One region of the Aeromonas oralensis genome, then DNA from elsewhere that is predicted to be linked to it. Evidence: riboswitches for the same ligand, from Rfam matches in the RefSeq annotation. Region 1 holds a riboswitch; each other region holds the start of a gene.

Region 1 (4,154 bases):
GTGCCTCGGCCACTTCGTCATAGCTGTACTGCCAGTCGCCGGCCATCTTGCCCTTGGCGATGCCACGGTAGTCGATGACCCCCTTCTCCCAGATCCCTTCCGCTTCGGTCCCCGCAATCGGGCCGGTGGCGGTGCCGGTGAAGGGGTTGTTGCCCTGATACCCGCTGACGCCGGTCCAGCCGCGACCATACATGGCGGCACCCACCACCACCTTGCCCGGCTCGACGCCCTGACCCAGCAGCGCCTTGACCCCCTTGTCGGTGGTGTACTTGGTGTTGGGATCCCAGCTCGACTCGTAGAGCGCGGTCTGGTGACCCAGCCCGGTGTTGGTCCAGGCGCCGTTGAAGTCGTAGCTCATCAGGAAGATGTGATTCATGTATTGCTGGGCGGCGCGATAGTCTACCTTGGCAATCTTGTCACCGCCGGCGCTGATGGCGGAGGTGAGCTCATAGGTGCGACCGGTCTCTGCACTCAGCTCGTCGAGCATGGCGCGCAGCTCCTTCATCAAGAGCACATAGGTTTCGCCGTCGGAGGGGCTGCCGAGGTTGGGGTTGGCCCCCAGGCCCCCCGGGAATTCCCAGTCGATGTCCACCCCGTCGAAGAATTTCCAGGTCTGCAGATACTCCTTCACCGAGGCGACGAAGGTGTCGCGCTTGGTCTTGTCACCGAAGAAGAAGAAGGGGTCGGAGAGGGTCCAGCCACCGATGGAGGGGAGGATCTTCAGGTCCGGATAGGCCTTCTTGAGCGCCATCAGGTTGCCGAAGTTGCCCTTGTAGGGTTCGTCATAGGCGGTGAGATTCCCCTGCCCCATCTGGATGGCGGCCCAGGGATCGTGGATGGAGACCTTGAAGTCCTCGCGCCCGGCACAGGAGCGCTGCAGCGCCTCGAAGCTGCCGGAGATCTCTTTCAGGCTGTCGTTGATGCCGTTGCCACCGCAGATCGGGGTGAAGCCGTAGAGGATGTGGGTCAGGTTCTGGGCCGGGATCTTGTCTACGGTGAACTTGCGACCATAGACTCCCCACTCCACGTAGTAGGCCCCCATCACCTTGCCGGTCTTGTTGACGTAAGGCTTGTTGTTCTCCTTGAGCGGCGCCTTGAGCGGCAGCAGGTGGCTGCCGTCGGTGTCGGCCACCAGGATCTCTTTCTTGTCGGAGAGGGTGCATCCGTCGGCGTTGCACAGCGCCACCTGCATCTGGTAGCGGCCCCCCTTGGTGACCTTGAAGTTGGCGGTGCCGGAGGCGGACGCGGCGCCGGACCACACCTCCTTGCCGTCGAGCAGTACCTTGGCGGTCTGGCCGACATCACCGGACCAGAGGTTCCAGCTCACGCTGACCGGCGCGCCATCGGCGTGCACCTTGACCAGCTTGTTGTAGGAGGTGGCGGCTTGATCCACTTCGACGATAGCGAACTTGGTTTCGCCCCAGCCGATGATGGGTTTGCCGGGGGCGGCAGCGAAGGCGGAGGAGGCACACAGACCCCCGACCAACAACGCCAGTACGGAGGGTTTTGGACTTAACATAGTTGAATATCCTTATTTCGTTCTTGGAATAGATAACGAAAAAGGCAACGCAACCTGACAGGTAACGCAGACAACATCGCACCATGGCTTGGCCCATGGACGAAACAACCTGTGGTGGCCCCGCTATCTTAGGTACTGCTGACCCTTAGACCGGAAGCTTTGCGTCCCGGACTTTCATCCGGTTTGCCTTTTGCACAACTTGATTTGCGACAAAAATAATCGCGACCTGACTATAAGGGAGTCAAAGGAGGGAGGGCAAACCCCCGAGCGGTTATTAATAAACCACTTCTTATCGAAAATGAGCCTCAAACGAGAAGAAAAGGCACTTTTTTGTGTCAGAAAGTGCCGATCTTGCTGGTTGGGGGCCGTCGATTAAAATTCGGACGAATTCCCGGTTTCGTGATCATCATCAAGTTTGGCCGGCCGCAAGATGCTGTTCATCAGCGCCCGCAGCTTGAGCGGTTTGACCGGTTTGCTGATGTAGCCGTAGCCGTGTTCGCGGATCTGCGCCTGCAGCTCGCTCTTGCGATCCGCACTGATGATGATGCCGCCGATGTCGTTGCCGTGGGCGAGACGCAGCATGTGCAGCGCCTGCAGCCCGGTCTTGCCGTCGTCCAGATGGTAATCGGAGAGCACCAGCTGCGGCAGGAAGCCGCCGGCGATGAGATCCTCCGCCTGGGCCAGGCTCTGGGCGCAGACCACCTCACAGCCCCAGCGCCCCAGCAGGGAGTGCATGGCGATCAGGATGTCGCTCTCGTTGTCGATACAGAGTACCCGGATCCCCTCCAGCTGGCTGTCGCGCTGGGTGGGGGCCGCCACCTGCGTCGTTGCGACAGGACGGGTCGCCAGGTTGAGGGTGATGGCAAACACCGAGCCCGCCCCCGGCCAGCTACGCAGGGTCAGGTTGTGGCCGAGCACCAGGGCAATGCCGCGAGCGATGGCAAGGCCGAGCCCCAGCCCCTGCTCCCGCGCGGTGCGGGAGTGATCGAGGCGAGAGAACTCGTCGAAGATAGCCTCCTGCTTGTCGGCCGGAATGCCGGGGCCGTTGTCCCACACCTCGATGCGCACCTTGTCGCCGAGCCGGCGGCAGCCGAGCAGCACCCGCCCGCCCGGGTTGTAGCGAAAGGCGTTGGTGAGGAAGTTTTGCAGCACCCGCCGCAGCAGGCGCACGTCGCTGTAGACCGCGACACCGCTCTCCACCACCGAGAACTGGATCCCCCCGCCTGCGCCAGCACGCCAAACTCCGCCTTGAGGTTGTCGAACACGTCGCGCAGGGCGAAATCCAGTTTCTTGGCCTTGAACTTGCCCGCTTCGAGCCGCGAGATGTCGAGCAGATCGGTGATGAGATCCTCGGTCGCCCCCAGCGCGTCGTCGATGTGGCGGGCGATGCGGGCCGGCTCGTCTCGCCGGCGGCAGCATCTCCAACAGGGAGGAGGTAAACAGCTTGGCGGCGTTGAGCGGCTGGGTCAGATCGTGGCTCACCGCCGCCAGGAAACGGCTCTTGGAGTGGTTGGCCCGCTCCACCTGCTGGTTCACCAGCAGCAGCTGGCGGTTGAGCTCGGAGAGCTCGTGGGTGCGCTCGGCCACCCGCGCCTCCAGGTGTTCGTTGGCCTCGCGCAGCACCCGCTCGGCGTCGCGAAACGGGGTGATGTCGGTAAAGGTCATCACGAAGCCGCCCGCCGGCATGGGATTGCCCTGCATCTCGATCACCCGGCCATCGGGGCGCTCCCGCGCCGAAATGTGCTGGCTGCCGCGCTGCATGAAGGCCACCCGCCGCGCCACGTGGGCCTCGACATCGCCTGGGCCGCACAGCCCCTGTTCGGCGTTGTAGCGGATGATCTCCTCGATGGGGCGGCCCACCTGGATGAGGCCGGGCGGATAGTGGAACAGCTCGATGTAGCGCCGGTTCCAGGCCACCAGTTTCAGCTCCCTATCCACCACCGAGATCCCCTGCCCCATGTGTTCGATGGCCCCCTGCAGCAGGCCACGGTTGAAGCGAAACACGTCGGAGGCCTCGTCCACTATGGTGGCGATCTCTTCGAGCTGCATGTTGCGCCCCTGCAGGGCCGAGGCCAGCACCAGGCGGGCGGACGAGGTGCCGAACACCCCGGCCAGCAGCCGTTCGGTGTGGGCAATCAGCTCGGCGGAGGCCTGCATCTGGGGCGCCAGGGTGCCGCCCCGCTCGCCGGCGAAACGGCCGAAGGCGCGCTTGACCCGGCTAGAGCCGACGAAGCGGGCCGCCAGCATCTCCAGCTCCTTGACCGAGACCCGCGCCTGATAGAGCGCCGTGGTGTCGCGGCTCGGCTTGCCAACGAAGTTGGCCGCCTGCAGCCGCTCGCTCACCGCCGCCTGCGACAGCAGGGAGCCCGCCACATAGCCGATGAGGTTGAGCAACAGGCTCAGAAAGATGCACCAGGCCCCTAGGCTGAGATCGCGAAACGCCGGCCAGTCCGGCGGTGCCAGCAGGGCGGCCAGCGGCGAGCCGGCCAGCAGGCCGCTCTCCGCCAGCAGGGTGGCGAACCAGAGGCTGACCCCGAGAGCGAGACCAAGGTAGACCCCCTTGCGATTGCCGTGCCGCCAGTAGAGGCCGAGCAGCAGCGCCGGCGCAAACTGCGCCACGGCACCGAACGACAGG
Region 2 (4,154 bases), 540 kb from region 1:
TAACCTTCGTCGGCAAACTGGGAGAGGTCGATCTTGGTCCGTTCGTCCAGATCGAGCGCATCAATATTAAACTCCGTTTCTGCCCATGCGTGATTTGCCACCGCCATCAGGCCGGGCACGCATAGCATAAAAGCCATTTTTGAATAATGTTTTTTTCTCACAGAGTCTGATGTTGAAACGCTCATATTTTCACTCTAGGAATTGCATAACGGTCTCACGTAATGAGGTATCTACACTAAGCAATTGGCTTGCTTACATATAATTGAGTTCAAACAGTGTCGTACTGTCCGGAAAAAACAGCTGACTACTGGTAAGCCCCAAATTGAATTCCAAATCACTGTTAACGATATCCGAAACAATAAAATGCTCGCCGGATACCTTGTGATATTGGCCGTTGTTGAGAATGCCGAGCTCATCGCTCATGGCACCGCGTACGGACATGGAAATAAAAGGCAGTGATGCCTCCGTCGCCCCCTCGACCTGACAGCCGCTGATTTTCAGCGTGCCTGGTTGCTGAGCCTGCAGCGGAATGCTGCGCAGCACCTCCAGCGTACAACCCGATTCGGCCAGTCCATCCGTGCGTTCGTTGGCGTGGACTGATCCCGCCATCATCACCAGCTGCAGCACCATGGCTGCCATCATTGAAGTTTTCATGATCAAGGTTCGATGTGAGGAAACAGAATGTGTGAGGTTGTGGTGGCTCGCACCACCACAACCCTGATCACACGTTAAGGCACTCTATTACTCGTAGGAGAGAGTAAAGTTGGTTACTGCAGTGAAAGCGCCGGCTTTCAGCGGGTTGGTGGTCTGATCGGCATAACCTTTCAGTACGGCGCTGAAGGGCAGCTCGTTGTCACCGTTGACCAGGCTGAAAGCGGCAGTCGGGGTACCCAGTACGATCGCGGCACCACCCGGAGCGGTCATCTTGATACCGGCACCAGCGGCGTCACCACCACCGATAACCAGCAGGCTGGAATCTACCGGGTCTTTGGCGCCGCTGAAGGTCACCTTGACGGCATCTTCCTTGTCGGAGATTTCACAGTTCAGCAGCTTGATGCTGAACGGCTTGGAGTTGGACTCGCCACCGCTGGCCAGCTCTTTGGTGCTGATCTGACCCATTTCAACTACTTGATCAACAGACTCAGGAGCAACGGAGCAAGGAGCGTTGATGATTTCACCATTGAAGGTGACTTTGCCTGAACCAGCGCCACCGGCAGCAACAGCGGAGCCGCACAGCAGGATGGAACCAACACCCATAGCAACCAAAATCTTGTTAGCTTTCATTCGTTTATACCTACATTAACGTGTGTTGTACTGCATCACTCCAATCATGCTGGAGTCACGATCTTCAGTGATGCCTCGATATACAGCACAGCAACTGCTGGTGCTCAACCTCTCATTAAGCCGGTGAGAGGTCATGCCAATAATCAGCTGTGCCTTTTAAGGTTTATTTAAATAAGCAAAAGCAGCACACCGCTCAGGGGCAGTTCCCGCTACACCTCATCTGCACAACTACATACATCCCTGTCGTCTGTGCAGAAAGCCGTGTTCCGCTTTTGCTTGATGAACAAATTAACGACTCATTTGATGCGCATCAAATACATTTTGATTTATATAAATTATTTTATAAACACTTAAAAAACAATAGCTTAAGCTAGCACCAAAACATGTTCAGATATCATGAAATAAATAACATTCATATAAAGAACATCTATCTCAATATTGTCAGACAGTGAATTTAAAATCACTCACAGCAAATTAACAAAAACACAACCAAAATAACCTGAGAGTATTTGATAATAGTTATCACCCACTTCGTAAACCGCCTCAAAAGAGGTAATCAGGTCATCAGGTAATCAGGTAATCAGGTAATCAGGTAATCAGGTAATCAGGTAATCAGGTAATCAGGTAATCAGGTAATCAGGTAATCAGGTAATCAGGTAATCAGGTAATCAGGTAATCAGGTAATCAGGTAATCAGGTAATCAGGTAATCAGGTAATCAGGTAATCAGGTAATCAGGTAATCAGGTAATCATTTTAACCTATCGGGCCTGGAAGGAAGTTGATATATCTGCTCTTACCACCTTCCGGTGTGACCTTGATTTTAATTAACCGGATGGCGGTCGTGCATGTTCACTACAGAACAAGACTTCATCGAAAGCCAGTTTAAAATAATGATGGACAAGATCTGATATGCGCACCAAATATTGGCCAATCCATATATCTCCTGTCACAACCATATATAAAATATTATTTGTGACTGATATCCCACACTTTTTGATGGCGATTGATTTCTCAAAGTGGGATGTTATCATCTAAACATAGAGTGAAGGGCAAACCGGTCGAAAGGTCGGGACGCAAAGCCACCGGTCTAAGGGTTCATAACCTAAGACAGCGGAGCTGCCATCTGAGAAGAGCGATGTCATCAGTTGTATCTGTGTCATTCTCTTTGATTGCGTTGCCCTTTTCGTACAACGACACGTGACGAAAAGGACATTAAAATGAACACTTCTACCGCTTCCGTACGCAACAGCGCCATCCGTTTCGCCTCTTCTGCCGCCGCAGCCATGCTGCTTGGTGCCGCCTTGCTTCCAGCCACTGCCTCAGCCGCCGACGGCACCGTCACCTTCACCGGTACCATCTATGAAGCCCCCTGCGACTTCGCCGACAACAGTGTGACCTGCTATTCCGGCACCCAGCGCCAGACCATGGATCTGGCCAGCCTGCAGCAAGCCGGCAGCCTCAATACCATCAGCAGCACCATGCAGTACAAGCTGTCTGCTGGCAGCAGCAACATGGCCATCGTGACCGTCAGCTACCTCTAACTGCGTCATGCCAGCCGTCCGCCCGGGGTTGTTCATTACCTCGGGCGGATCTGTTCGCCTTTGGAAAGATGAACCCGACAGCCTCCCCTAGGCTGTCATTGTTAACACCCGCTCACCATCCACCAATCCCCCACCCGTTTTCTCGATTCCCATACCGACTGCCGCCCGGTGGCTTCTCACTACAACATCCTGCTTTATCCTGCTTTCTGCTCAGGCAGCTCAGTACTTTCTATTGCTGCTAACCAGCTTGCGACTGTCGTATTCCCATCTGGTAAAAGAACCTCAAACGAGACTTTGATCACAGTTGCCAGGCTTAGGCTGAGAGCCCCCCCAGATGGCAGATGAGTCCTTGCTATCAGTAGAGCCCCTAATGGGGCTTATTTCGTTTTGATTTAATCTAAATAAATGATTTATATGGCCTGACTGGTGGGTTGATATCCTTTTGGGGCTGATTAGATTGCACGCGTCAATCACGCAGACAATCAATCAAAGGGATAAAAATGAACAATCTGGGTACCAGGTTGCTGCTGCTGGCAGCACCGAGCCTGTTTGCCACTTCGGCGCTGGCCAACTACTCCCCCTCCGACTGGCAACAGTATCAACTCAAAGGCGAATCCAGCCGTCAGCTGGGGGATCGTCTCACCGAAGTGACCTACGAGCTGAGCGCCCGCAGCGGCGACGCCCCTTATCAGCAGTTGAGGGTATATCGCCGCTTCGACTGGCGCGATGCCAACCTGGCTGCGCTGGCAGAGCAGCAGTGCGGCGAGCCGCAACTCAAGATCGAGCAGGGCTGGCAGATCCGCTACCTCAGCTGTGAAGAGGTGGTGCCGGCCGGCAAGGCCGTCCCGGCCAGCAGCTATGACTATGGCTACGGCATGAAGCAGGGCCGCTGGGAGCCGCTGGCGGGTACCCCGACCGCGCCGCGTCAGGATCGTCTGCCGCTGGCTGAGCGGGTCATCCTGGGTCACAGCGAGCAGGAGCTGGATCGCTGCGAGCTCAACGCCGAAGGCCGCTGCGCCGAGCAGGCATGGCAGTACCAGCCGCAAAACTGGCAGCAATTGAAGGTGCTGGAAGAGACCCCCAATGAACGGGATGGCCGCCTCGAGCAGATCTTCTTCCGCCTGCAGCCCATCGCGGGCAGCCAGGCCGCCAAGCAGGTGAGCGAGTTGCACGTCTGGCGCCAGTACACCTGGTTGCTGGACGAGATCAAGGCCCAACAGGAGTGCGATGAACCCCAGACCCGTCAGGAAGGGGACAAGACCATCAGCTATCGGGTGTGCCGTCAGACCCTGCCCGCCGGCAGCGAAGTGCAGGTGGTCTTGAAGGACA
Region 3 (4,154 bases), 1.0 Mb from region 1:
GCTCGGATCTCTTCCAGCTCGGCCTTGCCCTGCGGCAGGGACTTGGCCGCCAGATCGGTGAGGAAGTTCACCACCTGCTCGGGCTTGTCCGCCATCTTGGTGGCCAAGGAGAGCTCGGCGTAGTTGGCAAAGCCGAGCAGCTGGGCCAGCTCGCGGCGCAGGGCAAGCAGCTCGGTCATGATGGCGGAGTTGTCCCACTTGCCAGCGTAGGGGCCCTGATCCGAGGCGCGGGTGGTGAAGGCCTCATACAGCTCGGCACGCAGCGCACGGCTGTCGGCATACATCATCACCGGCAGGTAGGAGGGGATGTCCAGAGTGAACAGCCAACCTTCCTTGCCCTTCAGCTCGGCCAGCTGGCGGGCGGCGGCCTGTGCGCTCTGCGGCAAACCGGCCAGCTCGGCCTCGTCGGTCACCAGCTTGTGCCAGCCCTGGGTCGCGTCCAGCACGTTGTTGCTGAAACGGGAAGCCAGCTCGGAGAGGCGGGCCTGGATCTCGCCGTAGCGCTGCTGCGCCTCGGCGGGCAGACCGATGCCGGACAGACGAAAATCGCGCAGGGTGTTCTGGATCTCCTTGCGCTGGGCGCCGCTCAGCAGCGGGAAGTCGTCGCTCTCGGCCAGTTCGCGATAGGCCTGATAGAGCCCCTCGTGCTGGCCGACATAGGTCTGGAATTCAGACAGCAGCGGCAGGCAGGCGTCGTGGGCCGCGCGCAGCGCTTCGCTGTTGAGTACGGAGTTGAGGTGACTGACCGGCGACCAGATCCGCGCCAGGCGGTCGTTGACCTCTTCCAGCGGGGCGATCAGGCTGTCCCAGGTGTGCGGGTCGCGCTGGGCCAGCACATCGCTGATCTTCTGTTTGCAATCGGCGATGGCCTGCGTCACGGCAGGCTGGACCTGATCGGGCTGGATCTGGCTGAAAGGGGGCAGCGAGTCCATTGTCAGCAAAGGGTTATTCATCCCGGTTACCTCTTGTTTGGTCTTGAACAGACCGCTTTAGCAGCTCTTCATGGTTCTCTAACATGTGGCCAAGTCACGCAATAATCAAGCTTCAATCCGCCTGTCAGCACTGTTTTCCCCTCTTTGTGAGCTCAAACACCTCTCTGCCAGATACTTAACGGCAACAGCATGAATAATCGGTACTTTTTTGCCCTTTTTGCGGCTTTTTCAGCTCTCGAACCACAAGGGAGCAGAGCAAATCCAATCGACAAAGGAGTAGTTCACAGCAGCGTATCACCGGCCCTTTCCACGCTTGGAAAATAACTAATCAAAAAGTTAATAACCATAACAAATCATGCACATACGTTGATTAATTTGTTTTTAAGTGCGTATCATAAGCAGCCTGTTACTCAGGTCACTTGATTCTCCGCGCCGCACGGAGAACGGGTGAAAAAGGCAAAGTGACCCGAAAGGGCACGACGCAAAGCCACCGGTCTAAGGGAGATTTCCTATGACAGCGGGGCTGCCCCCGGGAGCGTTCGGCCATAGCTGGACGCTCCGTTTGTACTGTATGGAGATATCAAGATGAACAAATTGAAGTTATCCCTGCTGGGCTGTCTGCTCGGCATGGGCGCCCCCATAGCGCAGGCCGCATCGGCCGGTCAGGCCATGGTCAATCCCCAATCCGGTGTCGTAGTGGGTTACTGGCACAACTGGTGCGGTGGCTCTGGCTATCAGGGCGGTACCGCTCCCTGCGTCAAGCTCGACCAGGTCAATCCGCAATACAACGTGGTCGATGTCTCTTTCATGAAGGTGTACGGCAGCGATCCCATCCCCACCTTCAAACTCGACCCGGCTACCGGCATGAGCGAGAGCCAGTTTATCGAGCAGATCGCCGAGCTCAACCGTCAGGGCCGCTCCGTGCTGCTGGCGCTGGGCGGTGCCGATGCCCATATCGAGCTGCGTACCGGTCAGGAGCAAGCCTTCGCCGACGAGATCATCCGTCTGGTGGAGACCTATGGCTTCGACGGTCTGGACATCGATCTGGAGCAGTCCGCCATCACTGCCGCCAACAACCAGACCGTGATCCCGGCAGCCCTGCGGCTGGTCAAGGATCACTACCGCGCCCAGGGTAAAAACTTCCTCATCACCATGGCGCCCGAGTTCCCCTACCTGACCGCCAGCGGGCTCTATACCCCCTATCTGCGGGCGCTGGAAGGCTACTACGACTGGATCAATCCCCAGTTCTACAACCAGGGTGGCGACGGTATCTGGATCGACGGGGTAGGCTGGATCGCCCAGAACAACGATGCCCTGAAAGAAGAGTTCATCTACTACATGGCGGACTCGCTGATCAACGGCAGCCGCGGCTACTACAAGATCCCCCACGACAAGCTGGTATTCGGCATTCCGACCAATATCGATGCGGCCGCCACCGGTTACGTCAAGAATCCGCAGGATCTCTTCGACGCCTTCAACCGCCTCAAGAGCCAGGGTCAGCCCCTGCGCGGCGTGATGACCTGGTCCATCAACTGGGACATGGGTCGTAACGCGGCCGGGCAGGCCTACAACGAAGCCTTCATCAAGAGCTACGGCCCCTTCATCCACGATCAGAACATCACCCCGCCGGACGAAAACGGCAAGCCGGTGTTCAGTGGCCTGAGCGATGCCCGCGTCAAGCACGGCACCCGCTTTGACCCGCTGGCCGGCGTCAGCGCCAGCGACAAGGAAGATGGCGATCTGACCGGTCAGATCCAGGTGGAAGGGAGCGTCGATACCCAGCGCATCGGTCTCTATCCCCTCACCTACAAGGTGAGCGATCGCGACAATAACGTCACCGAACAGGTGCGTACCGTCGAGGTCTACAGCATGAAGCCGGTCTTTACCGGTATTGCGGACACCACTATCGAGCTCGGTACGCCGTTCAACGCCATGGCCGGCGTCAGCGCCCACGATGAGGAAGATGGCGATCTGACCGCCAACATTCAGGTCAGCGGCAACGTCGACAGCAGCAAGGTCGGCCGCTACACCCTCACCTATCAGGTGAGCGACAGTGCCAACCAGCAGGTAACCCAGCTGCGCAACGTGACCGTCAGAGAGCAGGGTGCCATCTGTCAAAACAGCTGGGATGCCAAGAAGACCTACGTCAGCGGCGACATCGTCAGCCACAACGGCAAGAGCTGGCGCGCCGAGTGGTGGACCCAGAACGATGAGCCGGGCACTACCGGTGAGTGGGGCGTCTGGCGTCTGCAGGGAGACAGCGACTGCGATGGTGGCGAGAAGCCGCCGGTGATCGGCAGCAGCGACTTCACTGTCAGTGCTATGGGTTCCGACTACACCATAGTTAACGGTCAGGTCTCCATCCGCTTCAACATCACCACCGCCAACCCGGTGCAGATCTCTGCCACGCTGGAGCAGCACGGCCGCAGCTATGGCAACACTACCAGTCTGGTGAACGGCACCAGCGCGCTGGTTTTGCAGGGCAGCAATGTGACCAATGGTAGCTATGAAGTGGTGATCAACGGTCTGGCAGATGGCCAGCAGCCGGTGGTACAGCGCTTCCCGGTTGCGCTGACCGAACAGAGCAGCGGCGGTGGCGAGGGTGACTACCCGGCCTACGCCCCCAATACCAGCTATCAGGCCGGTGATCGGGTCAGCAATGCCGGTGGCAACTACGAGTGCAAACCCTGGCCCTACAGCGGCTGGTGTGGCGGCTCGACCAGCCACTATGCGCCGGGTACCGGCACAGCCTGGAGCGATGCCTGGATCAAGCTGTAATTAGCCGGTCATAAAAAAGGGAGCCGTTGGCTCCCTCAGCCACTATACATCAACCGCTACCGGCACTGCCTGGAGCGATGCCTGGATAAAGCTGTAATCAGCTATCAGTAACGAAAGAGGGGAGCCATCGGCTCCCCTCTTTTCTATCCGTTACACGCTCGGACACATCAGCTTAGCGGGCATCTTCCTTCAGCCACTGCGCCACGCGCTTGGCGAAGTAGGTGAGGATGCCGTCGGCACCGGCCCGCTTGAAGCAGAGCAGGGACTCCATGATGCTCTCTTTCTCCTTCAGCCAGCCGTTTTGAATGGCCGCCATGTGCATGGCGTACTCGCCGCTCACCTGATAGGCGAAGGTCGGCACGCCGAACTGATCCTTCACTTGGCGGATCACGTCCAGATAGGGCATGCCCGGCTTGACCATCACGCTGTCGGCCCCTTCCTGGA

The links. A riboswitch is a leader RNA that binds a small molecule or an ion and turns the genes downstream of it on or off. The one in region 1 is predicted to bind cyclic di-GMP.
Region 2: another riboswitch for cyclic di-GMP. It lies ahead of ACPDZI_RS01915 (fimbrial protein); the one in region 1 lies ahead of ACPDZI_RS04575 (glycosyl hydrolase family 18 protein).
Region 3: another riboswitch for cyclic di-GMP. It lies ahead of ACPDZI_RS22125 (immunoglobulin-like domain-containing protein); the one in region 1 lies ahead of ACPDZI_RS04575 (glycosyl hydrolase family 18 protein).

The regions. Positions count from the first base shown of each region.
Region 1 covers NZ_CP187186.1:925,911-930,064, reverse strand. The annotation lists gene ACPDZI_RS04575 (glycosyl hydrolase family 18 protein) at 1-1,519, opposite strand, end outside; cyclic di-GMP riboswitch class I at 1,630-1,717, opposite strand; partial or broken gene ACPDZI_RS04570 (hybrid sensor histidine kinase/response regulator) at 1,892-4,154, opposite strand, start outside.
Region 2 covers NZ_CP187186.1:383,097-387,250, reverse strand. The annotation lists gene ACPDZI_RS01930 (fimbria/pilus outer membrane usher protein) at 1-185, opposite strand, end outside; gene ACPDZI_RS01925 (hypothetical protein) at 253-642, opposite strand; gene ACPDZI_RS01920 (fimbrial protein) at 742-1,284, opposite strand; cyclic di-GMP riboswitch class I at 2,323-2,408, shown strand; gene ACPDZI_RS01915 (fimbrial protein) at 2,502-2,825, shown strand; gene ACPDZI_RS01910 (collagenase) at 3,326-4,154, shown strand, end outside.
Region 3 covers NZ_CP187186.1:4,715,300-4,719,453, reverse strand. The annotation lists gene prlC (oligopeptidase A) at 1-953, opposite strand, end outside; cyclic di-GMP riboswitch class I at 1,378-1,463, shown strand; gene ACPDZI_RS22125 (immunoglobulin-like domain-containing protein) at 1,518-3,710, shown strand; gene hemB (porphobilinogen synthase) at 3,883-4,154, opposite strand, start outside.